4 regions of the Vibrio sp. R15-SG3-ISO1A genome follow, and region 1 is predicted to be linked to each of the others. Evidence: predicted binding sites of a transcription regulator. Region 1 holds the regulator's gene; each other region holds the start of a gene.
What was found. Region 1 encodes CRP, which controls carbon source genes, mostly activating them, when cyclic AMP is high. Its sites were predicted from a motif close to TGTGANNNNNNTCACA; they were not measured.

Region 1 (7,554 bases):
GCTGCGTTTGGCGAAAAAGCTGACCCAAGTGAGCTTTGCCGAGAAAGTCTTCTTTGCTAACTCAGGCGCAGAAGCCAATGAAGCGGCGCTCAAACTGGCGCGCCGCGTGGCAGCCGATAAGTTTGGCCCTGAAAAATCGGAAATTATTGCTTTTAAACAAGGCTTCCACGGCCGAACGTTCTTTACGGTAACGGTTGGCGGTCAAGCGGCTTACTCTGATGGTTTTGGTCCGAAACCGGGCGATGTCACGCACTTACCTTACAACGATGTTGAAGCCCTGAAAGCGCACATCTCAGATCGCACCTGCGCCATCATGATGGAGCCACTGCAAGGCGAAGGCGGGATTATCTCGCCAACGGACGAGTTTGTTGCGACGGTGCGCGAGCTGTGTGACAAGCACAATGCGCTGCTGATTTTCGATGAAGTACAAACCGGCAACGGCCGTACTGGCAACTTCTACGCCTACCAAGGTTTGGGCGTGACGCCGGATATTTTGAGCACAGCCAAATCACTTGGTGGCGGTTTCCCGATTGGGGCAATGCTGACCACTAATGCGCTCGCGGAGCACATGAAAGTGGGCACGCATGGTTCGACGTACGGCGGTAACCCGCTGGCGTGTGCGGTCGCTGAGGCCGTGGTTGATATCGTTAGCCAACCAGACACATTGGCGGGCGTTGCAGAGCGTGAAGCCCTGTTCCGTGATGGTCTGAACAAAATCAATGCCAAGTACCACCTGTTCGACGAAATTCGCGGTAAAGGCCTACTGCTTGGCGCTGCACTGAATGAGCAGTGGCAAGGCCGCGCTCGTGATGTTCTGGTCGCCGCAGGTAAAGAAGGCCTGATGGTACTGGTCGCCGGCGCTAACGTCGTGCGCTTCACGCCATCACTGGTGATCACCAAAGAAGAGATCGAACAAGGTCTCGCACGTTTAGATAAAGCCATCGCAAGTTTGGTTTAGGTTTTGTGAGTGCCTAGTTTCTAGTTCCTAGTTCCTAGAGTGAGGGCTGAGTTGAGCTCTTTTTCTCTAGGAACTCGCCTCTAGGAACTAGGCACTTATATCGCATCAGGAGGGAGTATCGATGCTGGTTGTTCGCCCTATTTCTATTTCGGACTATGACGCGTTGCACACATGCGCGGTGGAGTCTGGTCACGGATTTACTTCTCTACCCGTCAACGAAGAGCTGTTGACGAACCGCATTACCCATTCCGAATACAGCTTCGGCAAAGCCAATGTGACCGAGCCCGGTGACGAAGGCTATTTGATGGTTGGGTTTGACAGCGAGACGGGGGAAGTGGCCGGGTGTACCGGAATCGAAGCCTCGATTGGCTGGGATGTCCCGTTTTACTCGTACCACATTAGCACCATTGTTCACTCATCCCCCAAACTGGGCGTGAATAACGTGGTGAAACTGCTCACGTTTGGCAACAACTACACCGGATGCAGTGAGATTTGTACGCTATTCCTCAGACCCAGTTTCCGTGGCGGGCTCAATGGTCGTTTGATGTCGAAGTGTCGTTTTTTGATGATGGCCGAGCATCCGCATCGCTTCTCGACAACCGTGTTTGCCGAGATGCGCGGTGTCTCTGATGAGAACGGCAACTCGCCATTTTGGCAATGGCTACAAGAGCACTTCTTCTCGATTGATTTCACCATGGCGGATTATCTTACCGGGATCGGTAAAAAAGGTTTCATTGCCGATTTGATGCCTAAGCTGCCGATTTATATCAACTTGCTCAGCAAAGAGGCGCAAGCGGTGATTGGCCAAGTGCACGAGAACACCAAGCCGGCGCTGCGCCTTCTAGAGAAAGAGGGTTTCACCTGTCGTAACTATGTCGACATTTTTGACGGCGGCCCAACGGTTGAGTGTGAGGTGCGCAATATCGAGTCGGTGCGAGAATCGTTTCGAGCCAAAGTGAGCATCTCTGAACACGCCAGTTCTCAGGATTACCTGATTGCTAACACCTCATTTGAGAACTTCAGAGCCACCGCCGCCAAAGCGGCGTACGACAAAGAGTCGGGTTCGGTCATCCTAGCGCCAGAGGTGGCGAACGCGCTGCAAGTCGGCGATGGTGACTACGTGCGCATGCTGGCTCAGTAATAGCCAGCCCAGCGATAGTCAGCCCAGTAATGGCAGTAGAATTGGACAAGGAAAACAACATGACTCATTGGATTGCAGGAGAGTGGCTGGCCGGACAAGGCGAGCCGATGAATTCAACCAGCCCGTATAATGACGAGGTCATTTGGCAGGGTGACAGCGCGTCCAGCGCGCAAGTCGAAGCGGCGGTCAGCGCGGCGAGAAACGCCTTTCAGACATGGAAAAAACTCAGCTTTGCGCAGCGCGAAGCCATCGTGCTGGCGTTTGCTGAAAAAGTGAAAGAGAGCAGCGAGCAGATAGCCGAAGTGATTGCTAAAGAGACCGGCAAGCCGTTGTGGGAAACGCGCACAGAAGCCGCGGCCATGGCGGGCAAGATTGCCATCTCTATTCGCGCTTATCATGATCGCACAGGCGAAAGTACCCGCGAAGCGGCGGGTAACCAAATTGTGCTGCGCCATCGCCCGCTGGGTGTGATGGCGGTGTTTGGCCCGTATAACTTCCCGTGTCATTTGCCCAATGGCCACATTGTTCCAGCGCTGCTGGCGGGCAATACCGTGGTGTTCAAACCGTCAGAGCAAACGCCGCTGACCGGTGAGCTAGCGATGAAGCTGTGGCAACAAGCTGGATTGCCTGCGGGCGTGATCAACTTAGTCCAAGGGGGCAAAGAGACGGGCATTGCGCTAGCAGAGTCGAAAGGCATTGATGGCCTGCTGTTTACTGGTAGCGCCAATACAGGTCACCTGCTGCATCGCCAATTTGCCGGTCAGCCAGACAAGATGCTGGCACTGGAGATGGGCGGCAACAACCCTATGGTCATCAGTGAGCACTATGGTGAGCTGGACGCGACGGTCTACACCATTTTGCAATCGGCCTTTATCAGTGCCGGGCAGCGTTGTACCTGCGCGCGTCGTCTCTATGTGCCTGTGGGCGACAAAGGCGATGCCTTGGTCAATCGCTTGGTTGAGGCCACACGCAAGCTGCGTGTCGATCAGCCGTTTGCAGAGCCAGCGCCTTTTATGGGCCCACAAATTTCGAAAGCTGCGGCACACTTTATCCTTAACGCACAGGCGAACTTGCAGAGCCTTGGTGGTGTGAGCTTGGTGGAAGCGAAAGCGGGCGAGGCGGCGTTTGTCACTCCGGGGATTATTGATGTCACGGCCATCGAAGCGCTGCCAGATGAAGAATACTTTGGCCCGCTGCTGCAAGTGGTGCGTTATCAAGGTCTTGAGCGCGCGGTTGAGCTGGCCAATGACACCCGCTTTGGTCTCTCTGCTGGGCTGGTGTCCACCGATGATGATGAGTGGGCCTACTTTGTTGACCACATTCGTGCAGGGATCGTCAATCGCAACCGCCAATTAACTGGGGCGAGTGGCGATGCGCCGTTTGGCGGACCGGGCGCCTCGGGCAACCTTCGCCCAAGTGCTTACTACGCTGCGGATTATTGCGCTTACCCTATGGCGTCGATGGAAGGCGAGCACACCTTGCTGCCTGAGACGTTAAGCCCGGGTGTAGAACTGTAAGACGCACCTTGGGCTCGCTTGGAGCCCAAGGTGTTCGACTCATTGCTAGGTTTGTGATTAAGCCATTCTTTTAAAGAACTAGCTTCACGATTCAGCTTCACGATTAACATGGAGACGTTATGACGCCTGCTCAACTGTTCGATTTACTGTGGCAAGACTATATTTCCCGTCTATGTCCTCAAGCGGCCAAGGTTCATCAGCTTTTAGAAGAAGATGAGCCGCTGATCAATGACCATATTGCGCTGCGTACCTTTAACATTGCGCCGCTCGGTATCGAGACATTGGCTGCGCCATTTATTGCGCTGGGTTACCAAGCGTGCGGTGACTACCTGTTTGAGAGCAAACACTTGGTCGCCAAGCACTACGAGCACGCCGATCCGACGTTGCCAAAAGTGTTCATCAGTGAGCTGAAAGTCGAAGAGTGCTCAGCGCCGCTGCAAAGCATTGTCAGCAAGCTGGTGGCACAAGTGGAGGTATCCGCACTGCAAAGCCATGAGTTTTTGTATGCGGGCCGTTTGTGGGATCTCAGCTATGAAGATTTTCAAACCCTCGCCCAAGAGAGTGAGTACGCAGCATGGCTTGCGGCGCACGGCTATGGGGCCAACCATTTCACCGTAAGCGTTAATCAGCTCAAGGCATTTGACGAGGTCGCGGCGGTGAATGAGCACCTGCGCCAAGCGGGCTTTGTCATCAATGAGTCGGGTGGCGAAGTGAAAGGCTCACCAGAGGTACTGCTTGAGCAATCGTCCACCATGGCAGACAGAGTCGAGGTGAGCTTTAGTGACGGTACGCAAGTGATCCCAGGTGGCTTCTACGAATTCGCCAAACGCTATCCGATGAGTAATGGTGAGCTCTACCCAGGGTTTGTCGCAGCGTCAGCGGATAAGATATTTGAGAGTACGAATGGGTAGGGAGTGCCTAGTTGATGGGAGTGCCTAGTTCCTAGTTACTAGTTCCTAGAGGGGGCTGGTGAAATGGGTGATGGGTAATAGGTAGTGGGTGATGGGAACTGGGTACTGGTAAATAAAAAGCCACCGCTGGTAGACAGGGTGGCTTTCTTAATCTTTAAAGGTTTTCTCTAGGAACTCGTCACTAGGAACTCGCCTCTAATACCCTATCGCGTGCCGTAGACGACGATGGTTTTACCGTGGGCGGAGATCAGGTTTTGCTCTTCAAGCATCTTCAAGATACGGCCAACGGTCTCGCGTGAACAGCCGACAATCTGACCGATCTCTTGACGAGTGATCTTGATTTGCATGCCGTCTGGGTGCGTCATGGCATCTGGCTGCTTCGCTAGGTTAAGTAGCGTTTGCGCGATGCGGCCTGTCACGTCTAGGAAGGCGAGGTCACCGACTTTTTGGCTCGTCACTTGTAGGCGGCTTGCCATTTGCGCAGATAGACGCATTAGGATGTCAGGGTTGACTTGGATAAGCTGACGGAACTTCTTGAATGAGATCTCTGCAACTTCACAAGGTGATTTAGCGCGAACCCAAGCGGTACGCTCTTGATCTTCTTCAAATAGACCAAGTTCACCGATAAAGTCACCTTGGTTTAGGTAAGAAAGGATCATTTCCTTACCTTCTTCGTCTTTAATCAGTACCGCCACAGAGCCTTTGACGATGTAGTAAAGCGTCTCTGCTTTCTCACCGGCGTGGATCAATGTGCTTTTTGATGGGTACTTATGAATATGACAATGTGACAGGAACCACTCTAATGTTGGATCGGTTTGAGGTTTACCTAGAACCATAATATCTCACTTCCTCTGCAGGGTACGCTTGCCGCTTTCCATTTTTGTCGCGCCAGTAAAAGGCGCGAAGCCTTGAACAAGGCTTTTTAGGATAAGAGCACTTATTCAATGCTGCAAGCCATCTTTGTTTCGGTTACAAATAGTAGCCTTTTTCAAAAGGGATTTCTTGATTTTAATCGTGTCAAGTTGGTGATTGTTTACGCAAAAATGTGCACATGATCACGGTATGACAAGTAAACGGGTCTTAGGACTGATCGCTAGCCAATTTTACCCGTCTCGATAAGCTGCTGTAGGATAGGTCTGACGATGAGCTCCATCGCAAAACTCATCTTACCCCCCGGCACGACAATGGTGTTGTGGCGCGACATGAAAGAGCCATCAATCATAGCGAGCAGATATGGGAAGTCGACCTGTTTGATGCCGCGCAGGCGGATCACCACAAAGCTTTCATCTAAACTTGGGATGCCTTTAGCGTTAAGTGGGTTGGACGTATCGACGGTCGGCACGCGTTGGAAGTTGATGTGGGTACGCGAAAATTGCGGGGTAATGTAGTTGAGGTAGTCGTCCATCGAGCGGACAATCGAGTCCATTACCGCTTCGCGTGAGTGACCGCGATCGCGCGTGTCACGGACGAATTTTTGAATCCACTCCAAGTTCACAATCGGCACCATGCCAATCAAAAAGTCGACGTGTTGGGCGACGTTGACCTCACCATCCACCACGCCGCCATGCAGTCCTTCGTAGAACAGCACGTCAGAATTTTCCGGCAAATCTTGCCACGGCGTGAAGGTGCCCGGCATTTGATTGTAGGGCACGGCTTCATCGAAGGTGTGCAAGTAGCGACGAATTTGCCCTGTGCCTTCATTGCCATACTGCTTAAAAAACTCAGACAGGGCAGGGAAGTCGTTCGCCTGCGGGCCAAAGTAGCTGATGTGGCGTCCTTGCTCGCGCGCTTTGCGGATCTCGACATCCATTTCTGGGCGCGTAAAGCGGTGGAAACTGTCCCCTTCCACCCAAGCCGGTTTCACGCGCATCATGTTAAACATTTTGCGAAACGCTTCAGAGGTCGTGGTTGTGCCCGCACCGGAAGAACCCGTTACGGCAATAATGGGGTGTTTTGCTGACATGACAAACCTTGTCTTATTCCTTGTCAAATGATGACCAATATAGCATGTTCTATTGATTGATCACGGTATGGTGTTTTTTAACGCACTGGAAATATTAAAACTTTGATTTGAGTTGAATATCCACGCTCTCATGCAGCTCTGAATAGACCACCACCGCTTCACCACTCACCAAGCTCTGACGGATCTGGGCGATTTTCTCGTCAAGAGAGATTTCCTGCTCGCCATAGTCCGTCCCTTCACGCAGTACAAATTCACGGATCAGGTTGTCTAGGGTGTCAGGGGCGATCTGTTGCCAAGGGATGATCATAAATACCTCATTCATTTATGATGAAAGTTGAAGGCGGCTATTATGCCGAAATGGCTAACGATTCGAAACGCTTAGGGATTCATAGTACGCCGGCAACGCCTCTTCTAACCAAAAGCGCGGCTTGATGGCGCTGCCAGTGAGAAAACCAACGTGGCCGCCTTGATCGAACAGGCGGTAGTCGATGTTGTCGGGCAGGACAAATTTCGGGATGACGTCGGGCGTCATAAACGGGTCGTCTTTGGCGTGGATGATTTGTGTCGGCAGGCGGATCTCTTTCAGGCGGTGAATCCCAGAGCAGCGCTGGTAGTAGTCTTGCGCGTCTTTAAAACCGTGGAGGGGAGCTGTGATGAGGTCATCAAACTCCATCAGTTTAGTGACCCGTTTGATGCTTTGATAAGAGAGATCGAGCTCGCCTTTTAACAGATGATGTTTACGCAGCGCGTTTTTCTTAAGTGAGGAGAGCAGGTAGGTTTTGTAGACCTTGGAGAAACCCTGCTCGATTCGCTTGGCGCAGGCCGACAAATCCAAAGGCGCGGAGACGATGGTTGCCGCGTCAAGCAGTGGCTCATCGCGGTAGTCGGCTAAGTAGTTCGCCAACATGTTTCCGCCTAGAGAGATGCCGACCGCGACTTTGGTTTGATCGGGAAACAGGTGGTTGAGGTGGCGTAAAAAGTGGCGAGCATCCTCGGTTTCGCCTGAGTGATAGGCGCGCGCGGTGTGGTTAGGTTTCCCGCTGCAACCGCGAAAATGCATCATC
Region 2 (7,554 bases), on a different contig from region 1:
TGTCATCGTCATTCAGCGTAGTTAGGTCCATAAGTTTTAGTGCACGTAGTGCAGCTGCTTTTAAATCGCTCATTTCTATCTCCGATCAATATTCAAAAATTTCACCGCCTTAATCCCTATGATTAAGGTGTAATCATTAATGAACGGACTTGGTTCCTTGAAGACTTGCTACATACAGCGAACATGTACCAATTGCTATCCTTGTCACCGCACAGTACCAATTTGGTCTATGGCACAACAATCTGCGATTGCGGTGTCTAACGTGTATAGGCGCTTTGTGACGCCTCAGGCAACCGATGTTGCCGCGCTAATCATACTCCTTGTATTAATTAGCGTTAACTAAAAAACCGCTCAATGATCCATTGAAAGGTTACACCACCAAGATAAACGCCCACAATTCCCATCACTCCCGGTAATACTGGAGGTGCTGGAATGGGAAGCTTGATGGCGGAAAACAGGATTCCGACAACAAAGCCCGCTAACGTCGCGAGAATCACATCATTCATCAGTTTAGGCCTATTTTCTTTACACCTATACAGTATAGATATTTATCGCAAAACTGTAGTCGCACACAGAGCGCAAACGGTTTGTATCTCAAAAAAGATCCGGCTTAACGATTGCTGAGTTTTATCCACTGCACAAACGTTATGAATCTTGTTGTCTGGACACACTCCAGACCTTTAAACAACGAAAAAACCCCGTAGTACATAGCAAGCTATGCAACTACGGGGTCTTATAAAACGGCGTCTATATAATCTATCGCTTCTTAAATTAGAAAGATAGGAAGAAGCCAGCGATGGTTGCTGCCATCAAGTTAGACAGAGTACCTGCTGCGACCGCTTTCACACCCATACGAGCGATGTCGTGACGACGGTTTGGCGCTAGACCACCTAGACCACCTAGTAGAATCGCAATTGAAGAAAGGTTTGCGAAACCACATAGCGCGAACGAGATGATAGCGGCTGTCTTAGTCGACATCACTTCACCGGTTGCTGGTACAACTTGAGCTGCATCACCAACGTAAGGAACGAAGTTTAGGTAAGCAACGAATTCGTTCACCACCAGTTTCTGACCGATGAATGAACCCGCTAGCGTCGCTTCTTCCCAAGGCACACCAATTAGGAATGCAAGTGGTGAGAAGATGTAACCTAGAAGAATTTCTAGTGTCAGTTCAGGCATACCGAACCAACCGCCAACGCCACCTAGGATGCCGTTGATAAGAGCAATAAGGCCGATGAACGCAAGTAGCATTGCGCCAACGTTGAGCGCAAGCTGTAGACCGACAGACGCACCGCCAGCTGCTGCATCGATAACGTTAGCAGGCTTGTCGTCACCACCGTCGATGTCCGCGCCTAGATCGTCATTTGGCGTGTCAGTTTCAGGTTTGATGATTTTAGCGAACAGTAGACCACCAGGTGCTGCCATGAATGATGCGGCAACAAGGTACTCTAGAGGTACACCCATTGAAGCGTAACCAGCAAGTACACCACCTGCTACAGACGCTAGACCACCACACATTACTGCAAATAGCTCAGACTGAGTCATTTTAGGTACAAACGGACGAACCACAAGTGGTGCCTCAGTTTGACCTACGAAAATGTTCGCTGCTGCAGACATAGACTCGGCACGTGATGTACCTAGTGCCTTTTGTAGACCGCCACCAAGAATCTTGATAACCCACTGCATCACACCGATGTAGTAAAGTACAGAAATTAGCGCAGAGAAGAAGATTAGCGTTGGTAGTACTTGGAAAGCAAAGATGAAACCGATACCGTCAACTGAGAAGTTAACTAGGCTGCCGAATAGGAAACCAGTACCGTCTTTACCGTAGTCGATCACGTTTTGTACACCAGCTGAGAAACCAGCTAGAAGATCACGACCCCATGGTACGTACAGAACGAAACCACCGATGATGAATTGGATAGCAAAAGCGCCACCCACAGTTCTTAGATTGATAGCTTTGCGGTTATCAGACAGTAGAAGCGCGATAGCGATCAAAACTGCCATACCGACTAGGCTCATAAACAGGCTCATAGTTTATGACTTCCTTATTAAGTTATTTGTTGGCGTGTTACAAAATGGAGCTCAAAAGCACGGGCAATTATACTCATCCGTCCACCGATAAAGTAATGCCGCGTTCACAGTTTCTGATAAGATTCACCACTCGTTCACTCGTAAGTGTGACAAAAATCACAACTAAAGTTCATAGGAATCATAAAAAGCACATTTTATTTAGAATTCATTCACAAATAGACAGTGCCAAAAAGCTGTTTTTCCAAACGTTTTCCGCAACCGTTTGCTCACAACTCTGCTTCAGTTGCGCCAATGTCGTTAACACTTGGGGTAAACGCTTAGGATGATTGGCTTGGCCTTGATACCCTGACAACGGCATGTCGGGCGCGTCGGTTTCCAAAACAAGATGGTCGATGGGCACCTGCGTCACCGCTTGACGCGTCTTATTCGCTCTTGGGTAGGTAATCACTCCGCCCACACCGATGTAGAAACCGAGCTCAACAAATTGCATCGCTTGTTGATAGCTGCCGGAAAACCCATGCAAAATCCCACCGTAGTGAAAACGGTGCTGCTTAAGCAGTTGCAACAAGCGGTGATAGGTTTTTCGCCCGTGAAGAATCAAGGGCCGCCGCAGGTTCTTGGCCACGCTGATCTGCGCCTCAAACACCGCTTCTTGTCGCAGAGCGTCGACATCGATCATGGCGTCTAAGCCGCACTCTCCGACCGCGACACACACTGAGCCTGCCGACTCACATTGAGCTTCTAGGCGACTGACCTCAATCAATGAGTCGGTGTGAACAAAATAGGGATGGCACCCCAAACTGATGTGCAAGTTCTTGTGCTGTTGGGATAGCGCAATAAGATCGCTCCAATTGCTTTCGCCAATCGCAGGAACCAGAAAACGCTCGACTCCTTGCTCACTAGCTTCTTGCAATGTTGCCCCTAATTGAGCCTTAAAGGGGGCAAAATCGAGATGACAGTGAGTATCAAAAAGGCGCATTACTGCTGCGCCTTTGAAGTGGGTGATGAGGACGAAGTGGCAGCGTCGCTCTGCCTTGCATCATCAGAGCGGTACGGCACGCAACTGCGCTTTTGCCCAGGAGTAAGGCCCATAGAGTGGCACCAAGCGTCGTAGCGCTCAAGCCAATGCTTTAATCTCTTCCACATGTGCATGACTCCCCTGCCCGATGCTAGCAACGATGACCACTCGCCTGCACTACTGCTCTTCACGTTTGAAGACTAACTCAGTCGCGCTCGACTCATCCTCAGCAAAGGTGTACCCCGCCGTGTTGAACTGGGTCAAATCTGCGACACTCTCGATGCGGTTTTCGATAATAAAACGCGCCATCATGCCGCGCGCTTTTTTGGCATAAAAGCTGATCACTTTATATTGGCCGTTTTTGCAGTCTTTAAACACCGGCGTAATCACCTGCGCATCCAAGTTCTTTTGCTTAACCGCCTTAAAATACTCATTGGAGGCCAGATTGATCAAGACGTTATCCCCTTGTTCGGTGATCGCTTGATTGAGCTTGTCGGTAATCACATTCCCCCAGAACTGATACAAGTTGCTGCCTTTCTCGTTAGCAAGCTTAGTACCCATTTCAAGACGGTATGGTTGCATCAGGTCAAGCGGCTTGAGCAGACCATAAAGGCCAGACAACATACGTAAATGGCTCTGGGCGTACTCGAAATCCACCTCTGTGAGTGTCTGGGCATCCAGACCTGTATAGACATCGCCTTTGAACGCCAAAATCGCTTGGCGAGCATTGTCGAGTGTGAATGTCTCGCTCCACTCTTGGAAGCGGCCAACGTTCAGATCGGCGATTTTGTCACTGACCTTCATCAAACTCGCCACATCGGCTGGCGTCAATTTACGGCACACCTCAATCAACTGCTTGGAGTAGTCAATTAACTCAGGCTGTGTGTAGGTCTCGGTCACCAAGGGTGATTCGTAATCTAAGGTTTTCGCTGGAGAAACGACGATTAACATGACTTTACTCTTATTGATTGTTTACCTTAGGGTACAAAAAAAGCCGTGCAATGTCTGCACGGCTTTATGAATCATTTCAATAGTATTCAGCTATCAATTCTTTTCTTTTTGATCCCAAATGCCATCTTCAAGCTGAGATTTCAGCTCTGGGAAGTCATTGGCATCAAAGGTCGGAACTTTGCCTTCATCAAGCTGACGGTTGTAGTCTTTTGCTAGCTTAACCACAGTGCCAGAGAGCAAGATAATCGCGACTAGGTTCACCAGTGCCATCAAGCCCATTGATGCATCGGCCATATCCCAAACCACTGGCAGCGCTGCCACAGAACCAAACATCACCATACCCAGAACCACGATACGGAACAGGCCAAGGCCCGCCTTGTGATTGTGCTCTAGGAAGATAAGGTTAGTTTCTGCGTATGAGTAGTTTGCAATGATCGAGGTAAACGCGAAGAAGAAGATCGCTACCGCTACAAAGATGCCACCCCAATCACCCACTTGTGAGCTTAGCGCGCGCTGAGTCAGCTCGATACCTGTCACCGCCGTTTCAGTCCCTAGGTACTCACCCGACATCAAGATGATCGCTACCGTTGCTGAACAGATCACAATGGTGTCCATGAATACGCCCAACATTTGCACGTAACCTTGTGACGCTGGGTGTGGTGGGTAAGGCGTTGCAGAAGCTGCCGCATTGGGCGCAGAACCCATACCCGCTTCGTTTGAGAACAGGCCACGCTTGATGCCGTTGATCATCGCTTGAGCAATCGCATAACCTAGGCCACCAGCCGCCGCTTCTTGCAGACCAAATGCGCTCTTAATAATCAGTGAAAGCACGCCTGGTAACTTCTCAAGGTTGGTCAGCATGATAAACATCGCCAATAGCAAGTAAGCCAGCGCCATAACCGGTACGATAAGCTCAGCCACTTTTGCAATACGCTTAATACCGCCAAAGATAACCACAGCAGACAGCAATACCACTGCAATGCCAACGACTTTGGTATCCCAACCAAACGCGGTATTCATCGCGCTAGCAATCGAGTTTGCTTGCACGGCATTGAAGACCAAACCAAAGGCAATAATAAGGAAGATGGAGAACATCACGCCCATCCAGCGCATGCCCAAGCCTTTTTCCATGTAATAAGCAGGACCACCACGGTAGTTACCGTCATCGTCTCTCGTTTTGTATAGCTGTGCCAACGTGCTCTCTGCAAATGACGTTGCCATACCTAGCATGGCAATCAACCACATCCAAAAAATAGCGCCAGGGCCGCCAACGGTCAGTGCAACAGCCACACCCGCCATGTTACCCGTGCCGACACGCGCCGCCAAACTGGTACAAAGGGCTTGGAAAGAGGAGATACCCGCTTGGTCGGCTTTACGGCTGTTTTTCAGCACTGAGAACATGTGGCCAAAGTGGCGGAACTGGATAAAGCCCAGTCTTACGGTGAAGTAAACGCCGACACCAACCAGTAGATAAACGAGAATAGACCCCCACAGCAGGTCATTCATCAAATTAATTAAGTCTGTCATAGGATCCTCATAGTGAGTGTTCGCTGGCTAGGCATCCGAGCCTACGTTGGGTTGCGCTGTTGAGTGTCAAAGTGTAGCTCAAACTAAATATTATCATTGTCTGCAACCTCAGCGTGTCACGTCCCAAAGGCACGTCCTTTACATCTCAGCGGAAATTTTGACGGCGCGATAATGCAACCTGAGCAAACAAAAATCAATACGCAACAGTGAGACTAAGCTTGTTATTTTTCACTGTAAAATCACCAATAATTAACACAAACAAGCACAAGAACCACACAATAACAAAACAACTCAATAAAAAATTAACAACGCACAAAGTCTTGCCAATGACGACCTATCAACGCCGCCAAAGCAACAGACAACCCCTTACTCCGCATAGCTTGCGACGCTATCGATGCACTGAGCATCAAGATAAAAAATGAAGTACGGTTTAATACCGGTCTTGTATGACAAGAGACACGCACAACCCTAATCACCTCCACAAGCCTTTAACATCCACTTTTTTCGAATTTAATCGTTTGCGTGAACTCACTTGAACAAATTCCAACCACCTCAAGCACGATTTTTTGTGATTCAGTGACGAAAAGTCAGAAAAAACTTCATCGAAACGTAACAAATGAGAAACGAATCATGGTTAGTCTCCACGTTGAGTGGTATTAAGAATTTACCCCGTTTAGGACGGTCATAACGATAAAATGAGGTAGCTTATGGAAGGCTTAAATTTTGATGACTTTATGGACTATGAGGTGCCGCGCGCACGAGCAGCGCGCTCTAAACCCGTTAAACGTAAGTGGCGAGAAATCGAAGCAATCAAAGATCGTCAACGGCTAAAGAAAGAGCTGATGGATATGGATATCGGTTTTGACGATGTGGAGAGCATCGAATACTAAGAATTAAGAAAGAGAGGCCTTGAGCCTCTCTTTCTACTTTTCACGCGCTAGGAACAGCAAAAGATCACGTACACTCGTGCTCAGTTTGATGAATGCGCTCTGCCAACTGTTGGTATTGCTCTGCTATCGTCTCACCAAACACTGGGTCGTCTTCGCACACACTCCACTGAGCTTCGACTGCCTGCCAATCCTCTACCGTAAAGACATCCATTAAGTACGGGAAGACCTGCTTTTCTTCCATTTCGAGGTGCTGTTTTTGCATGTTGAGGAACGACTCTAACTGGTCAATGAAGACCTGCTGCGGGATCACTGCATCTTGCAAGACCATATCCACCGTTTGCAAAAAATCATGGGTCTTTTCTGATAGCGCCTGATGATCGTGTTCAAGATCATCAATCTTATGGTGTTGACCATAATGCGATTGGTAGTAGTGATAGAGAATGTCTTCTTTCGGGTGATGGACCCGTTCAGAGTGGGTCGCCAGATAATCGACGATTTCACGAAGAACCGCGTAATTAACGGGACGCTCGTCTTTTAACTGGTTCAATTTATGGCGAAGTATGGCGAGCAAACGCACCATGTATCCATGCTCTCGCCTTATCCGTTCAATCATCATAGCGTTTCTCCTTAACACCGACACGTAAACAGTGTATTAGAGAAACGCAAAGCGTGTTTTGATGCTGTTCGAAAAAACAACATCTTTACCCTTATTTTTGTATGTCTTTAGACCTCAACAGTTTGAGGCAGCTGCCAATCAATCGGTGTTTTTCCTTGCGCGACAAGCCGTTCGTTGGTCGCCGAAAAGTGCCCACAGCCCAAAAAGCCACGATGCGCCGATAACGGTGAAGGGTGCGGCGCCGTCAATACATGATGTTGGTTACGGTCAATAAAACGGCCTTTCTTTTGCGCATGCGCGCCCCACAACAAGAAAACAACGCCTTGTTGATGGCGGTTGATGGCATCAATCACGGCATCCGTAAAGGTCTCCCACCCCGTTTTGGCGTGCGAATGCGCTTTACCTTGCTCCACGGTCAGAACCGTGTTGAGAAGCAGTACCCCTTGCTCTGCCCAGCGTTGCAAATAACCGTGTTGAGGAATCTGAAAGCCATCGATGTCTTGCGCCAACTCTTTGTA
Region 3 (7,554 bases), on a different contig from region 1:
CGAGCTCAGGTTTGATCTCAGGATCTGGATTAGAGCAGGCAAACACGATGGGTTTGTCGGCCATCAATTTAAGATCATCTGGCGATAACAGGTTAGGACCAGAAACGCCAAGGAACAGATCGGCGCCATCGATGACATCTTGCAGCGTACGTTTGTCGGTGTTGTTGGCAAACAGTTGTTTGTATTCGTTGAGATCATCACGTCGAGTGTGGATCACACCTTTGCGATCCAGCATGTAAATTTTCTCGCGCATCGCGCCGCACTTGATCAGCAGTTCCATACAAGCGATGGCTGCCGCGCCGGCACCCAGACAGACAATCACGGCGTCTTCCAGTTTTTTACCTTGCAGCTCAATGGCGTTGAGCATGCCAGCAGCCGTCACAATGGCGGTACCGTGTTGGTCATCATGGAAGACTGGCACATCACAGCGCTCAATTAATTGTTTTTCGATTTCAAAGCAGTCTGGCGCTTTGATGTCTTCTAAGTTGATGCCGCCGAAGGTATCCGCGATGTTGGCGACCGTGTCGACAAATTCATCGATCGTGCGATGTTTGACTTCGATGTCGATGGAGTCCAAACCTGCAAAGCGCTTAAACAGCAGGGCTTTGCCTTCCATCACGGGCTTTGATGCCAGTGGGCCAAGATTACCTAGGCCAAGAATCGCTGTGCCGTTGGAGATCACTGCCACCATATTGCCTTTTGCAGTGTACTTATAGACATTATCGGGGTTTTGAGCGATCTCTCGTACCGGCTCGGCCACGCCTGGGCTGTAGGCGAGCGCGAGATCTTGCGCGGTTTCTGCTTGGGTGGTCAGCTCGACAGAGATCTTGCCTGGTTTTGGAAAGGCATGGTAGTCGAGCGCTTTTTGGCGAAATTGTTCTTCAGGGGTCAGGTCTTGACGGTGGTCATCAGGCATAGAAATAGGTACTCGTTAAAATGATTCAGCACAAAGGGGGTTAATCATTTTAGAGGAACTGAGTCAAGCTGCCTAGGTTAGAATGCGAGCGAGTAGGGTAATATGTGGGAAATGACTGGAGATTAGACCAGATAGAAAGAGATATGACTGCGGGTTTTAATGTGAATAGGTTAATTGCTCTAAATCTTTGGCAACAAAAAAGGACGCCGCAGCGTCCTTTTTCCTATCCGCGAGAAGGAATTACTTCTTACCGCTTGATAGAGCACCGAAACGCTTGTTGAAGCGATCTACACGGCCGCCTGTATCAACGATACGTTGCTTACCAGTGTAGAATGGGTGACATTTGTCACATACGTCTAGGTGGATTGATTCTTTGTCTAGAGTAGATTTGAACTCAAATGTGTTGCCACAAGAACAAGTTGCTGCTACTGCTTTGTATTCTGGGTGGATTCCAGCTTTCATGGGGTAACCTCAATATAGGCCGTGTCGCTATCCGATTCAGAGCCGGACACCACACGTAGTTAATGTAAAATGGATTTAGGACACCGCTGCCAGAGCAGCCATATCTCTAAGGCGCGATATAGTAATGAATAGTACGCCTAGGATCAACCGATTTGGGGTAGAAATCGCTACTTTTTTAGCCGCTTCAGGAGAGGGAGACGCATGGATGTTATCGCGAAGTGGTGTTACCCGCGTCTCCTCATACAGACACTGAGATGCGCTGGCTTTTCTCACTCTGCCTTTTCCCTTAGACTAAACGCGTCATCGACCTGCAGTGAAAGACTGAATGAGACCCACCATCGCCCGAGTCGCGTTACCCGTACCACTAGATAAACAGTTTGACTATCAAATCCCTGGACACCTTTTTCCAGTGATCGGTGGGCGCGTGTCTGTGCCTTTTGGCCGTCAAACCTTAGTCGGTATCGTGACAGCCTTGGTGCAGCAGTCATCGCTGCCGATGGACAAAATCAAGCCGATTAAGCAGGTGCTCGACAGTCAACCCGTTTGGCCCGACTCGTTATATACCTTGTTGCACTGGTGCAGCCACTTTTACCAATATCCACTTGGCGAAACCTTAGCCAATGCGATGCCCAGCGCCCTGCGTAAGGGAAAACCGGCCGACTTTACCGCCGTGGTGGAATGGCAGCTGACGCCAACCGGACGCGATCAGTTGATGCATGGGTTTGGCCGAGCGGTTAAGCAAGCCAAAGTGATGCAGATGCTGCAACACGGCCCGACGTCACACCAACGTTTTATTGATGAAGAGGTCAGCACTAGCGTGCTGCGCGCGTTGACAGACAAAGGTTGGATTGAGTCGATTGAGCGTAAGCCTCATTTTGCTAAGTGGGGTGCTGACATTGAAGCCGATGTCGAGAAACCAAAGCTGAATGAAGAGCAAGCGATCGCCATCGCGACGGTCAACAGTTTCAGCGGTTTTGGCTGCTTTTTGCTCGAAGGGGTGACCGGTTCAGGTAAAACCGAGGTGTACCTCAACATGATTAAGCCAGTCCTCGAGCGGGGTCAGCAGGCTTTGGTGTTGGTGCCGGAAATCGGCCTGACGCCGCAAACCATCAATCGCTTTCGAAAGCGTTTTAACGTGCCGATTGAGGTAGTCCATTCTGGATTGAATGACACCGAGCGTCTCAATGCCTGGTTGTGCGCGCGCGATAAAGTGGCCGGCATTGTGATTGGGACGCGATCTGCATTGCTGACACCTTTTGCTGATCTGGGCATTATTATTGTCGATGAAGAGCACGATAGCTCTTACAAGCAGCAAGATAGCTTGCGCTACCATGCGCGCGATGTGGCGGTCATGCGCGCCAACAAAGAGCAGATCCCGATTGTGCTTGGTTCAGCAACGCCCGCGTTAGAAACGCTGCACAATGCGCTGTCTGGCAAATATCATCATCTGCATTTGTCTCGCCGAGCAGGCAGTGCGGTGCCCACCACCAATCAAGTGATTGACGTCAAAGGGCTCTATTTAGAGGGGGGCCTCTCTGCGCCACTGATCGCTCAAATGCGCAAGCACCTCAACGCAGGCAATCAGGTGATGCTGTTTTTAAATCGACGCGGCTTTTCCCCGGCTCTGATGTGTCACGAATGTGGCTGGATCGCGGAATGCAAGCGCTGCGACGCCTACTACACCTACCATCAGCACAGCAGCGAAATTCGCTGTCACCACTGCGGCTCTCAGCAGCCGACGATCCACCAGTGCCAAGGGTGTGGTTCCACTCAACTGGTCACTGTTGGGGTGGGAACCGAGCAGCTAGAGAAACAACTGCATACGCTCTTTCCAGAGCAGAAAACCATTCGTATTGACCGCGACAGCACGCGGCGCAAAGGCAGCCTAGAAGAGGCGTTAAGCGCCATTCGACGCGGTGAATATCAGATTCTGATCGGCACGCAAATGCTCGCCAAAGGGCACCATTTCCCGGATGTGACGCTGGTGGCGCTGTTGGATGTCGATGGCTCACTCTACAGCAGCGACTTTCGAGCCTCTGAGCGTTTAGCCCAGCTCTTCATTCAGGTGGCAGGCCGAGCGGGGCGTGCCAGCAAACCCGGTGAAGTGTTGTTGCAAACCCACCACCCAGAGCACAGCCTATTGCAAGCACTGTTGAAAAAGAGTTATCGGGACTTCGCCGAAGTGGCCTTAGCAGAGCGAAAACTGGCGGCGTTGCCCCCGTATTCGTTTTTAACGCTGTTTCGTGCGGAAGCGAACCAATCTGAGCTGGTGGAAGAGTTCCTACGCCAAGTCCGCTTTACTTTAGAATCCCACCCTCTGTTTGATTCCGGCTGCATGGTGCTGGGCCCGACACCCGCCCCGCTTGCCAAACGTGCGGGTAAGTTCCGTTGGCAATTACTGCTGCAAACCGAGCAGCGCTCGTTAATGCAAAAGCTGCTGGCCAGTGCTAAGCCGGCTATCGAGTTGCTGCCGAGCGCGAAAAAGGTCCGTTGGTCGGTCGATATCGAGCCTCAAGACTTGAGCTAACACGCCGATTAGTTTAAATAAGGGCAGGGACGATAGGCGCTGTGAGCTGATTTCGTTCTTTTTCATTTATTTGTGATCTGGCTCTCTTTTATAGTTCGGGTTTTGTTAAATATCCCGTAACTTTCTGTTTCGAAATGAATAAACTAGTTGTTTGGAAAGGGATAGGCGAAGCGAACCTTGGCAAGAGCCAAACGATTGCGTTTCGCTGCCAATAAGAGTGGGCATCAGCCTACCATCATCATAAGCGGTGCAGGATTGACCCCGTCATCACCACACCAGACGCTATGATCAAGGCAACAAGGTTTAGGTGGCTAAAGCGCTACATCTTTAATTAAGAGGGTTAATAACTTATGGCGACAATGAAGGATGTTGCCCAGCTTGCGGGAGTGTCGACGGCGACGGTATCACGGGCGTTGATGAATCCCGAGAAAGTCTCTTCTGCGACGAGAAAACGCGTCGAAGAGGCGGTGCTTGAAGCTGGCTACTCACCCAACTCGCTGGCGCGCAATCTGCGTAGAAACGAATCAAAGACCATCATCGCGATCATCCCAGACATTTGCGATCCCTATTACACCGAAATCATTCGTGGCATTGAAGATGCGGCTATGGAGCACGGTTACATCGTATTGCTTGGGGACAGCGGCCAACAAAGAAAGCGTGAAAGCTCTTTTGTGAACTTGGTATTCACTAAGCAGGCCGATGGCATGCTGCTGCTCGGTACGGATTTACCGTTTGATGTTAGCAAGGCAGAACAAAAGAATCTGCCGCCGATGGTCATGGCCTGCGAGTTTGCGCCTGAGTTAGAGTTGCCCACCGTGCATATTGATAACCTCACTTCCGCATTTGAAGCGGTCAACTACCTGACTCAGATGGGGCATCGCCGTGTCGCGCAGATTTCGGGGCCTGAGAGTGCTCTACTGTGTCAGTTCCGTCACCAGGGTTATCAACAAGCGTTGCGCCGCGCAGGCCTAACGATGAACGAACACTATTGCGCAGAAGGCAACTTCACATTTGAAGATGGTGCGAAGGCGATTCGTCAGTTGTTGGCCTTATCTGAGCCGCCGACAGCGGTTTTTTGTCACAATGATATGATGGCGATTGGCGCGATTCAGGAAGCGAAAAAGCTCGGACTTCGCGTGCCACAAGATCTATCGGTTGTGGGTTTTGATGACATTCAGTTTGCGCAATACTGCGATCCACCACTCACGACGATTTCTCAGCCGCGTTATGAAATCGGGCGTCAGGCGATGCTGATGATGCTTGAGATCCTCCGTGGCCACGACGTGCGTGCCGGCTCTCGACTGCTCGAAACAGAACTGGTGATTCGAGATAGCGCCGCGCCGCCGCGCGTCCTCTAGACGACTTGAACGGTCATTGAGCCGCCGGGCGCGCTGGCCGCGCCACTTTGCGGCCAGTTTTGCTGAGCCGCTTCCAATTCCGGTCTGTCCTCACACACAAATCTGCTTTAACATAGCGAGCAGTTGTATTAAATGGTTTGATAATCAGTTGTGGCGAATAGAGATTACGTAAAGCGCGGCAGTAGCCGTAAGCCGACTAAAAAAGCCGCCCCGCGCCGCAAGAAACCGTGGCGCAGTGGTTTGTTGGCCATCGTATTGGTCTCGGCGTTCGGTTATGGGTTGTATCTACTTAGTAGCGACCCTGAGCCGCCTGCGCCGGTGGTTCAACCCGCGAAGCCTACCCCGAAACCCAAAGCGAAAAGCAGCCAAACTCTCCCTCCTCCGCCAGAAGAGAAATGGGACTATGTCGAGTCGTTGCCGAGTCGTGAAGTGGAAGTGAAAGCCAAAGAGCTGGTGGTGTCTGAGATTCCCTACATCATGCAGTGCGGCGCGTACAAAACCGCGCAGCAAGCTGAAGCGCGTAAGTTGGATATTGCTTTCCAAGGCATCAACAGCAAAATTCGCAAAAAAGAAGACAGCAGTTGGTATCGCGTGGTGCTTGGCCCATACAAATTTAAGCGTGACGCAGAGCGTGACAAGCACAAGTTACAGCGCGCCAAGATCGAGCCTTGTGCGATTTGGAAAGAAGCACAATAAACGCCCACGTCTAATGCGTTCAAAGTCAAAACATCGCCCCGCCTTCTTGTCGGGGCGATGTCTTTTCTACCCTTGAATTCTGTTTTTCATAGCCTCATATAAAGACTAACATCCAAATGAATAAAGTATGAGGCCCCACCGTGACTACCATTGTATCCGTACGTCGTAACAACAAAGTCGTCATTGCTGGTGATGGACAAGTATCACTGGGTAACACCGTGATGAAAGGCAACGCACGTAAAGTTCGCCGTTTGTACAACAACAAGGTACTTGCGGGATTTGCCGGTGGTACAGCCGACGCGTTTACCTTGTTCGAACGTTTTGAAAGTAAGTTGCAAATGCACCAAGGTCATTTGACCAAAGCGGCGGTTGAGCTGGCCAAAGATTGGCGCAGTGACCGTGCGCTGCGCAAGCTTGAAGCTTTGTTGGCCGTCGCTGATGAGACGGCATCGTTGATCATTACCGGTAATGGTGATGTGGTGCAGCCAGAAAACGATTTGATCGCGATTGGTTCTGGGGGCAACTTTGCGCAAGCGGCAGCGACGGCGCTGCTCGAAAACACCGAACTCGACGCCCGTGACATCGCGGAAAAGTCGCTCAAAATTGCGGGTGATATCTGTGTGTTCACCAACCATCACCACACTATCGAAGAACTAGAAATCCCGCACAGCGCTGCGAAGTAAAAAGCAAGATAGTGGTCACTACATTTAAGGAATTCAATTATGTCTGAAATGACTCCTCGCGAAATCGTCCACGAACTGAATCGCCACATCATTGGCCAAGAAAACGCAAAACGCTCTGTGGCGATCGCGCTCCGTAACCGCTGGCGTCGTATGCAGCTAGAAGAAGGCTTGCGCAGCGAAGTAACACCGAAGAACATTCTGATGATAGGGCCAACGGGTGTGGGTAAAACTGAAATTGCCCGTCGCTTAGCCAAGTTAGCCAATGCGCCCTTCATCAAAGTTGAAGCCACTAAGTTCACGGAAGTGGGCTACGTGGGCAAAGAGGTGGAGACCATCATTCGTGATTTGACCGATGTCGCGGTTAAAATGACACACCAACAGGCGATGGAAAAAGTGAAGTTCCGCGCCGAGGAGCAAGCCGAGGAGCGCATTCTTGATGCGCTATTGCCGCCAGCACGCGATGCTTGGGGCCAGAATGAGCAGCAAGACGAGAGTTCGTCGAATACTCGTCAAGTGTTTCGCAAAAAACTCCGTGAAGGCAAACTTGACGATAAAGAGATTGAGATTGATGTCGCTGCGCCGCAAATGGGCGTCGAGATCATGGCGCCTCCTGGCATGGAGGAGATGACCAATCAGCTTCAAGGCATGTTCGCCAACTTAGCCGGTGATACTAAGAAGAAGCGTAAGCTGAAAATTAAAGATGCGTTCAAAGCGTTGACCGAAGAAGAAGCCGCGAAGCTGGTCAATCAAGAAGAGCTCAAAGAGCAAGCGATCTTTAACGTCGAAAACAACGGCATCGTGTTTATCGATGAGATTGATAAAATCTGTAAGCGCGGCGAAAGCTCTGGCCCGGATGTGTCTCGTGAAGGTGTACAGCGTGATTTACTGCCGTTGATTGAAGGCAGCACGGTC
Region 4 (7,554 bases), on a different contig from region 1:
CATGCATATCAGTGTAAATTGGTTAAACCGCCTGATTATAGGGAGAAGCGCGGTTTGTTGCTAGTCACACTTAGCAACAAAACCGCATTTGAAGGGAGAAAAACGCAAGCAATCGATTACACCAAGTGAGGGTTACTCGACCATGGTGAATTGGATTGCCGCAGGGCGCTCTTCACCTTGCCAATACATGCGCGCAGTGATCGCTTCGGCAAGGGTAAGGTAGATTTGACTGTGTTCTGAGTCTGGCCTTGCCGCCACCGTAGGCACGCCTTGATCGATGTCTTCACGCATCGCTATATGCAGCGGCACTTGAGCGAGCAGATCCAACCCATATTCTTGTGCCATTTTCTCTGCGCCGCCTGCGCCAAAGATGTGCTCACGCTCACCACAATGAGAACAGATATGGTAGCTCATGTTCTCGACCAAGCCGACAACCGGCACCTCTACTTTATTGAACATCGCCGCGCCTTTACGTGCATCGGCGAGCGCTAAATCTTGCGGTGTGGTGACAATCAAAGCACTGGTGACGGGGATTTGCTGCGCCAGCGTCAGTTGAATATCCCCCGTACCCGGCGGCATATCGACCACTAAATAGTCCAAATCTGGCCATTCGGTCTCATTCAACAGCTGAGCTAACGCCTTAGAGGCCATCGGGCCACGCCAAATCGCGGCTTCGTCTTTAGAGACCAGATAACCGATAGATTGCGTCACGATGCCGTGCGCCTTGATAGGTTGCATCCACTTGTTGTCTCTCACTTGTGGCTTGGCGTCTTGCTGACCAATCATCATCGGCACCGATGGCCCATAAATATCCGCATCCAACAAACCGACGTTGGCACCTGTTGCGGCGAGCGCCAACGCCAAGTTGACCGACGTTGTCGATTTTCCGACACCGCCTTTGGCTGAGGTTACGGCAAGGATATTTTTCACGCCTTTCACTTCCGCGCTCACATGAGTGCTGAGCGGTTTCACATCGATTTGGATAGAATACGGGAAACGCTGGATTTGACCGCGCTCAATCTGACCTTCAATCCAAGTATTGAGTTCACTAGGCAAAGAGCGCGAAGAAAACGGCAGTCGAATCTGACATTGGTCGGCGGCGACATGAACGAGATGTGGCGTTGAGGCCCAATCGGCCACAAGCTGTGGATGTTGAAACTGATTAAGCCAGTCGCATAGCGCTTGCTTGGAAGTAAACTGCTGCATGAATGCTCCTTGTTATAAGACCCACTGAACTGGCGGAGGGCGCGCAGAAAACACACGCTCTTTGTACAGAAGGATAGCACTGCCCATGCTATCACTCCCGAGGTCCTGACAGAACCCTGAAAAAACTGGGTGTTTGAGCAACTAGATACCTTGGAGTCACTGGTGGGATAAGGTAGTATTACCGTCTATTTTTTCCTACACCTTAAGAAGCGAATATTAAGTATGGCAAACGATCCAAGAACCCTTGATCCAAGGAAACTGCTGGTAACTTGTGCCCTTCCGTACGCTAACGGTTCGATTCACCTAGGTCACATGCTTGAGCACATTCAAGCCGATATCTGGGTACGCTACCAACGCCTACGTGGCAACACTGTAAACTTCATCTGTGCTGACGATGCTCACGGCACGCCAATCATGCTAAAAGCACAACAGATGGGGATGACACCAGAAGAGATGATCGCTGCCGTAAGTGAAGAGCACCAAAAAGACTTCGCTGGCTTCGATATTAGCTTTGATAACTACCACAGTACACACTCAGAAGAGAACCGTGAGCTAGCGTCACACATCTACTTAGAGCTAAAGAAAAACGGCTTTATTTCTAGCCGTACCATTTCTCAACTGTTTGACCCTGAGAAAGAGATGTTCCTTCCGGACCGTTTCGTAAAAGGGACCTGTCCGAAGTGTAAATCCGAAGACCAGTACGGTGATAACTGTGACAACTGTGGTGAAACCTACAGCCCAACGGAACTGATTGATCCTAAATCAGCGGTCTCTGGCGCGACGCCAATCATGAAAGATTCTGAGCACTTCTTCTTCGACTTGCCTCAGTTCGAAAGCATGCTGAAAGAGTGGACACGTTCTGGTTCTCTTCAAGCTGAAACTGCCAACAAGATGCAAGAATGGTTTGAGTCAGGCCTGCAGCAGTGGGATATTTCACGTGACGCCCCTTACTTTGGCTTCGAGATCCCAGGTGAAAAAGACAAGTTCTTCTATGTTTGGCTAGATGCGCCAATTGGCTACATGGGCTCGTTCAAAAACCTGTGTGACAAGCGTGATGATCTCGACTTCGACGAGTACTGGAAAAAAGACAGCACAACAGAGCTTTACCACTTTATCGGGAAAGACATCGTTTACTTCCACTCTCTGTTTTGGCCAGCGATGCTTGAAGGCAGCGGTTTCCGCAAACCAGACAACGTATTCGTCCACGGCTATGTAACGGTTAACGGCGCGAAGATGTCTAAGTCTAAAGGCACCTTCATCAAAGCAGCCACTTACCTAGATCACCTAGATCCAGAGTGCCTACGTTACTACTACGCGGCGAAGCTCAACAGCCGCATCGATGACCTCGACCTCAACCTTGAAGACTTCACTCAGCGCGTGAACGCTGACGTCGTGAACAAGATTGTTAACCTAGCATCACGTAACGCAGGCTTCATCAGTAAGCGCTTTGACGGCAAGCTTTCAGCACAGTTTGCAGAGCCAGAACTATACAACGAGTTCGCAACAGCGGCTTCTCGCATCGCAGAGCTTTATGAGAGCCGTGAGTTTGGTCGCGCAATCCGCGAAATCACGGCCCTTGCTGACAAAGCAAACCAATACGTCGATGAGAAAGCGCCGTGGGTGATTGCGAAAGAAGAAGGTAAAGACCAAGAGCTGCAAGACATCTGCTCTGTGGGTATCAACCTATTCCGCGTATTGATGACGTACCTAAAACCTGTGATGCCTGCGCTCGCTGCACGCACTGAAGCCTTCCTAAACGAAGAGCTGACATGGGAAGGGGTCGCGTCACCACTGACCGATCACGAAATCACTAAGTTCAAAGCGCTGTTCAATCGCATTGATCCGAAGAAAGTGGAAGCGATGGTGGAAGCGTCTAAAGAAGATGCGGCAGCCGAAGTGGCAGCGAAGGAAGCAGCAGAAGCGGCGAAGCACCAAGTGAGCCAAACTGAGCTGGATAAAGATCCTATCGCCGATGAGATTGAATTTGATGCATTCGCCGCAGTGGACATGCGGATCGCTCGTATCATCTCTTGCGAAGAAGTGCCAAAAGCCAACAAACTGCTTAAGTTCCAACTCGATATCGGCGGTGAAACTCGTCAAGTCTTCTCTGGTATTAAGTCTGCTTACAAACCCGAAGAGCTTGAAGGCAAACTCACCGTGATGGTTGCGAACCTTAAGCCGCGTAAGATGAAATTTGGTATGTCGGAAGGCATGATCCTAGCAGCAGGCCCTGGTGGCAGCGAGCTATGGATTCTTGAGCCTCATGAAGGCGCACAGCCAGGTATGCGCGTGATGTAATCACCAGGCTCGTATCACTCATCCCCGCGTGACACCGTCCGCGGGGATTTTTTGTGCCCTCAATCACAATATTAGGGCTTACTTTGCACCAAAACCGTTCAACCCCTTCGCCCTCCAGAATGTAACCTACTGTATTTAAACAACTTATAAGTTGGCACTGTTCCTGCTCTACCCACTTAGTAGTAGGCGAGTACAAGGAGTACGTTATGTTTGTGTTGATCTCAGTGGTTCTATCGATAGCCGTATTGGCTGTCATGCTTTACTTCTCTAAAAAGCGTCAAAGCACTTTAGAGCGCAAGTTTGAAACACTGGTCTTGCTGCGACAGGTGATGTTGCTTAGCCGCAAACATCGTAGCGCGACCCACCTGGCGTTAACCAAGGAGGTGACGGATAGTGAGCTGGAAGAAATTGAAGCGCTCTACGATCAAATGGTCGATATCACCAATGGCTTGGTGGCCAATGCGCCCTTTGACAACAAACCCATGTACCGAATTTTCCAATTAAAACTCAAAGGCATGCATAAAGAGTGGCAAGACAGAACCGTGATTCGCAACCAAGTCATTCACGGTAAAACCATTCGTCACTGCATGTTCTTGATGGATGAAGTCGCGATTGCATGGTTGATTGAGTCTGAGCGTGAAGATCTCAGTGATGAGTACCACATGAACTGGCAACAAATCCTCGACAGTATGGAAGTGCTGACTCAACTGCGTTTGTGCATTCCAGAAATCGATACTATTGATGGTCGCTTGCGCGTTAAGTACTACTGCGATAAAACGCGTCGTAAACTTAACCAACTGTCGATCATCAGTCCATTGAGTGTTGCCTCGCCAGCCAGCAGTGCCGCGATGCGTGATCTGACTGAAATCGCCATCAGCGAAGAGCTAGAGTGGACAGAAGAAGCCTTGTATGAACTGACCAGTGACGTGTCTGCGGTCATCTCGCAAGTCTATGACCAAGTGTTATCGGACATGACGGAAACACTCTATCTGCCACTTCCTCGAGTAGCGATAGCGTGAACGGCTAACGATACACGTTTTAGCAAAATCTATGGTTGCCAATCTATTGTAAAAAAATAAAAACGGCCAGGTGATAAGACCTGGCCGTTTTCATCATTGTTTGCTCAACGCGAATATGCGCTAAAGAACTCTGATACTTAGAGCATTTTTACTTAGAGCATTGTTTAGAGCATTTTGCGCGCCGCTTCGACGACAACTTTAATCGAGCGTGCTTCGGTTTCTTTTAGCGTAGAGTGATCAGGGATCTCTTTTTGAGTTCGGTTGATGATGACACCCGCCACACAACCTGCTTTTAGGCCAGAGCTTGCACACATCGTCAATAAGGTCGCTGACTCCATCTCGAAGTTCAGTACGCCCATATCTTGCCACTCTTTCATCGAGCCTTGGAAACGTTTCACCACGCGACCTGAGAAGGTATCGTAACGCTCTTGACCAGGGTAGAAGGTATCACTGGAAGCCGTGACACCCATGTGAACCGTTGCACCTGTCTCTTCTACCGCCGCTTTCATCGCTGTTGCCACATCAAAATCAGCCACCGCTGGGAACTCCATAGGCGCGAAATGCAGACTGGCACCATCGAGACGCACAGAGCCGGTTGAAACAATCATATCGCCAACATTCACATGCGGTTGGATTGCACCAGTGGTACCAACACGTAGGAAGGTACGCACACCACACTGCGCTAACTCTTCAACCGCAATAGAAGTCGATGGGCCACCAATACCGGTTGAACACACAACAACAGGCTTGCCCTCTAATTCAGCGCGGTACAGCGTGTATTCACGGTGACTGGCGAGAAAGACGGGATTATCCATCTCTTCAGCAATTTTTTGCACACGTGCAGGATCGCCAGGGATGATCGCGAGTGTCGCACCAGCAAGATCATCTTTTGTAACACCAAGGTGGAAAACAGCTTGAGACATAGGGGAGGCTCCTTATAGTGACAGGCTCATCGAATGGGTGGCGGCCTGTTCTTACATTTGTTTGGGTACCCGGCTACTCTAACCAAGTCAGCAGCAATATGGAGTGATTTAGATCACACATAACAAAGCAACAAAACATTCAATTTCACAATAAACCGTTTTGCATCACACTTTAATGCGCAATATCGTCAATTTTGCACATTAAACCGCCGTTTGATCTCACGTTTTCTCAACGCTACGGCCATCACCCCGAGGTCGACAGCGATGCCTCCGAGAGCGAAATAAACGGCGATGCGTAGATTAAACCGGGTGCTTAAAGCAATCGTTGATGGTTTTACCGATCGCGCGTAACACATCTCTTCTCGTGATGATCCCAACCAATCGACCATTATCAATGACAGGGTAGACCTTGGGTTTACCGACCTTCATCATATCCGCCAACTCGATAATAGAGGTCTCAGGGGTCACTGAAAGTACCTCCTTGCTCATACAGTCCGATACGATATGGGTATCTTGGCAGTAGTAACTCACCTTGATGAGTTTATCCAACAGGTCTTGACCCGAGAGAAAACCAATCACTTTTTTGCTCTCGTCAATCACGGGCCCACCGAGATAATTTGAGTTCATCACCTTTTCAAGTGCCGCACTCAACGACATATTGGGGGTAAATGTCACCGCTTGTAACGTCATATAGTCTCTGACCTTTAATGATTCCATCTGCGTCTCCTTGTCCGTGCTCTGGGCGGGTCATACTATATATTGTCGTCTAATTTCTTGATTTCACAAATGGCGCTGCGCATTTTTCCACCGACCCTCAACTTAATGACTAAACTGTAATTAGTGATAGCGATGGAGAGGTATGAGCCCGTGAACTCAACGTTGACTGAATTGATGAAAGTGAACCCCGCGTTGATGCATACGGTGTTTGCCTCTTTGCCTGAGCCGACCTTTTTAATCAGCAAAACGGGCGTCTATGTGGAGGCGTGGGGTGGACGCGATACGACGCGTCACCATGACCCAAGAATCATTATCGGGCTAGATCAGTACCAGGTACTCCCCGCTGATAAAGCGGTGTGGTTTAGCCAAGTGGTGGTCGATGTCATAGAGAGTCAAATCCCGGCAGAGCTGGAATACTCCCTTGACCCAAAGTCGTTGAGCTGTTTTAACGAGGTGGAAGGGCCAAAAGATCGACAGTTTTTTAATGCGTTGGTGATCCCCCTCCCCGATACGGAGTTTGTCCTCTGGACGGTTCGCAACATCACCGAGCACCAAAATGCGCTAGAAAGGTTGGCAAAGCAGCAGCTTGAACTGGAAAAAATTACCCACATTGACCATTTGACTAAGGTCTACAACCGCTACGCCTTGGATGTGATGGTCCCGGATGTCTTAGAGCTGGCCTATCTTAACCAAACGGGATGTGCGCTGCTGATGATCGATCTTGATTGTTTTAAGCAATACAACGATCGCTACGGCCACTTGAAAGGCGATGATGTGCTTGAATCACTGGGGGCGACGCTGATGAACTGGTGCAGTGCGCACGACCTCTGTTTTCGCTATGGCGGTGATGAGTTTCTGGTTGTGTGTCCCAACATCAGGGAGAGTGAGTGTTTAGAGCGTGCAGAGCAATTGCGAGATCAGGTTAACGCTCTAGCGATTGAGCATCTATCTTCAACCGTAAGCAATTGTGTGTCGATTACGATTGGCATCCATTATTGCCCGCACATTCCCCACCCGATGAGCACCGAGCGTCTAGTTGCTGTGGCAGACAAAGCGCTGTTCTTTGCCAAAAAACAGCGCCGGGGTACGATTCATCAAATCAATCAGTGGTAGAGCAAGGCATCCACTAGGGTTGTTGCCAGCGCTGTGCGGCTTGCGCATCGGACTCACGCGATTCCACCCAGCGCGTATCGGTTGTCGTGCGCTCTTTTTTCCAAAACGGCGCTTGTGTCTTAAGGTAGTCCATCACAAATTCGCACGCTTCAAACGCGGCTTTGCGATGCGCACTCGTTACGCCGACAAACACAATTTGATCGCCAATATCAAGATCGCCAACACGATGAATCACACGCACACAATCCAGCGGCCAACGCGCCAATGCGCTGTCGCCA

Region 2: the regulator CRP is predicted to act here: its motif matches at 2,180-2,195, upstream of AC6R0L_RS11370 (NupC/NupG family nucleoside CNT transporter).
Region 3: the regulator CRP is predicted to act here: its motif matches at 3,977-3,992, upstream of cytR (DNA-binding transcriptional regulator CytR).
Region 4: the regulator CRP is predicted to act here: its motif matches at 5,549-5,564, upstream of udp (uridine phosphorylase).

The regions. Positions count from the first base shown of each region.
Region 1 covers NZ_JCBDGH010000092.1:32,255-39,808, forward strand. The annotation lists gene AC6R0L_RS16715 (aspartate aminotransferase family protein) at 1-958, shown strand, start outside; gene astA (arginine N-succinyltransferase) at 1,080-2,099, shown strand; gene astD (succinylglutamate-semialdehyde dehydrogenase) at 2,159-3,616, shown strand; gene AC6R0L_RS16730 (DUF1338 domain-containing protein) at 3,736-4,527, shown strand; gene crp (cAMP-activated global transcriptional regulator CRP) at 4,731-5,363, opposite strand; gene AC6R0L_RS16740 (phosphoribulokinase) at 5,621-6,490, opposite strand; gene AC6R0L_RS16745 (YheU family protein) at 6,585-6,797, opposite strand; gene AC6R0L_RS16750 (hydrolase) at 6,852-7,554, opposite strand, start outside.
Region 2 covers NZ_JCBDGH010000070.1:47,099-54,652, reverse strand. The annotation lists gene deoC (deoxyribose-phosphate aldolase) at 1-73, opposite strand, end outside; gene AC6R0L_RS11375 (XapX domain-containing protein) at 336-506, opposite strand; gene AC6R0L_RS11370 (NupC/NupG family nucleoside CNT transporter) at 772-2,034, opposite strand; gene AC6R0L_RS11365 (TatD family hydrolase) at 2,240-3,013, opposite strand; gene AC6R0L_RS11360 (DUF5363 family protein) at 3,013-3,180, opposite strand; gene yaaA (peroxide stress protein YaaA) at 3,230-4,003, opposite strand; gene AC6R0L_RS11350 (alanine/glycine:cation symporter family protein) at 4,097-5,530, opposite strand; gene AC6R0L_RS11345 (DUF3545 family protein) at 6,238-6,420, shown strand; gene AC6R0L_RS11340 (hemerythrin domain-containing protein) at 6,485-7,036, opposite strand; gene ung (uracil-DNA glycosylase) at 7,144-7,554, opposite strand, start outside.
Region 3 covers NZ_JCBDGH010000073.1:4,230-11,783, forward strand. The annotation lists gene AC6R0L_RS12135 (malic enzyme-like NAD(P)-binding protein) at 1-916, opposite strand, end outside; gene rpmE (50S ribosomal protein L31) at 1,157-1,378, opposite strand; gene priA (primosomal protein N') at 1,704-3,905, shown strand; gene cytR (DNA-binding transcriptional regulator CytR) at 4,256-5,263, shown strand; gene AC6R0L_RS12155 (SPOR domain-containing protein) at 5,414-5,959, shown strand; gene hslV (ATP-dependent protease subunit HslV) at 6,100-6,642, shown strand; gene hslU (ATP-dependent protease ATPase subunit HslU) at 6,682-7,554, shown strand, end outside.
Region 4 covers NZ_JCBDGH010000064.1:17,277-24,830, reverse strand. The annotation lists gene apbC (iron-sulfur cluster carrier protein ApbC) at 133-1,206, opposite strand; gene metG (methionine--tRNA ligase) at 1,429-3,504, shown strand; gene AC6R0L_RS09815 (hypothetical protein) at 3,711-4,523, shown strand; gene udp (uridine phosphorylase) at 4,688-5,446, opposite strand; gene AC6R0L_RS09805 (CBS domain-containing protein) at 5,747-6,163, opposite strand; gene AC6R0L_RS09800 (GGDEF domain-containing protein) at 6,314-7,276, shown strand; gene moaE (molybdopterin synthase catalytic subunit MoaE) at 7,290-7,554, opposite strand, start outside.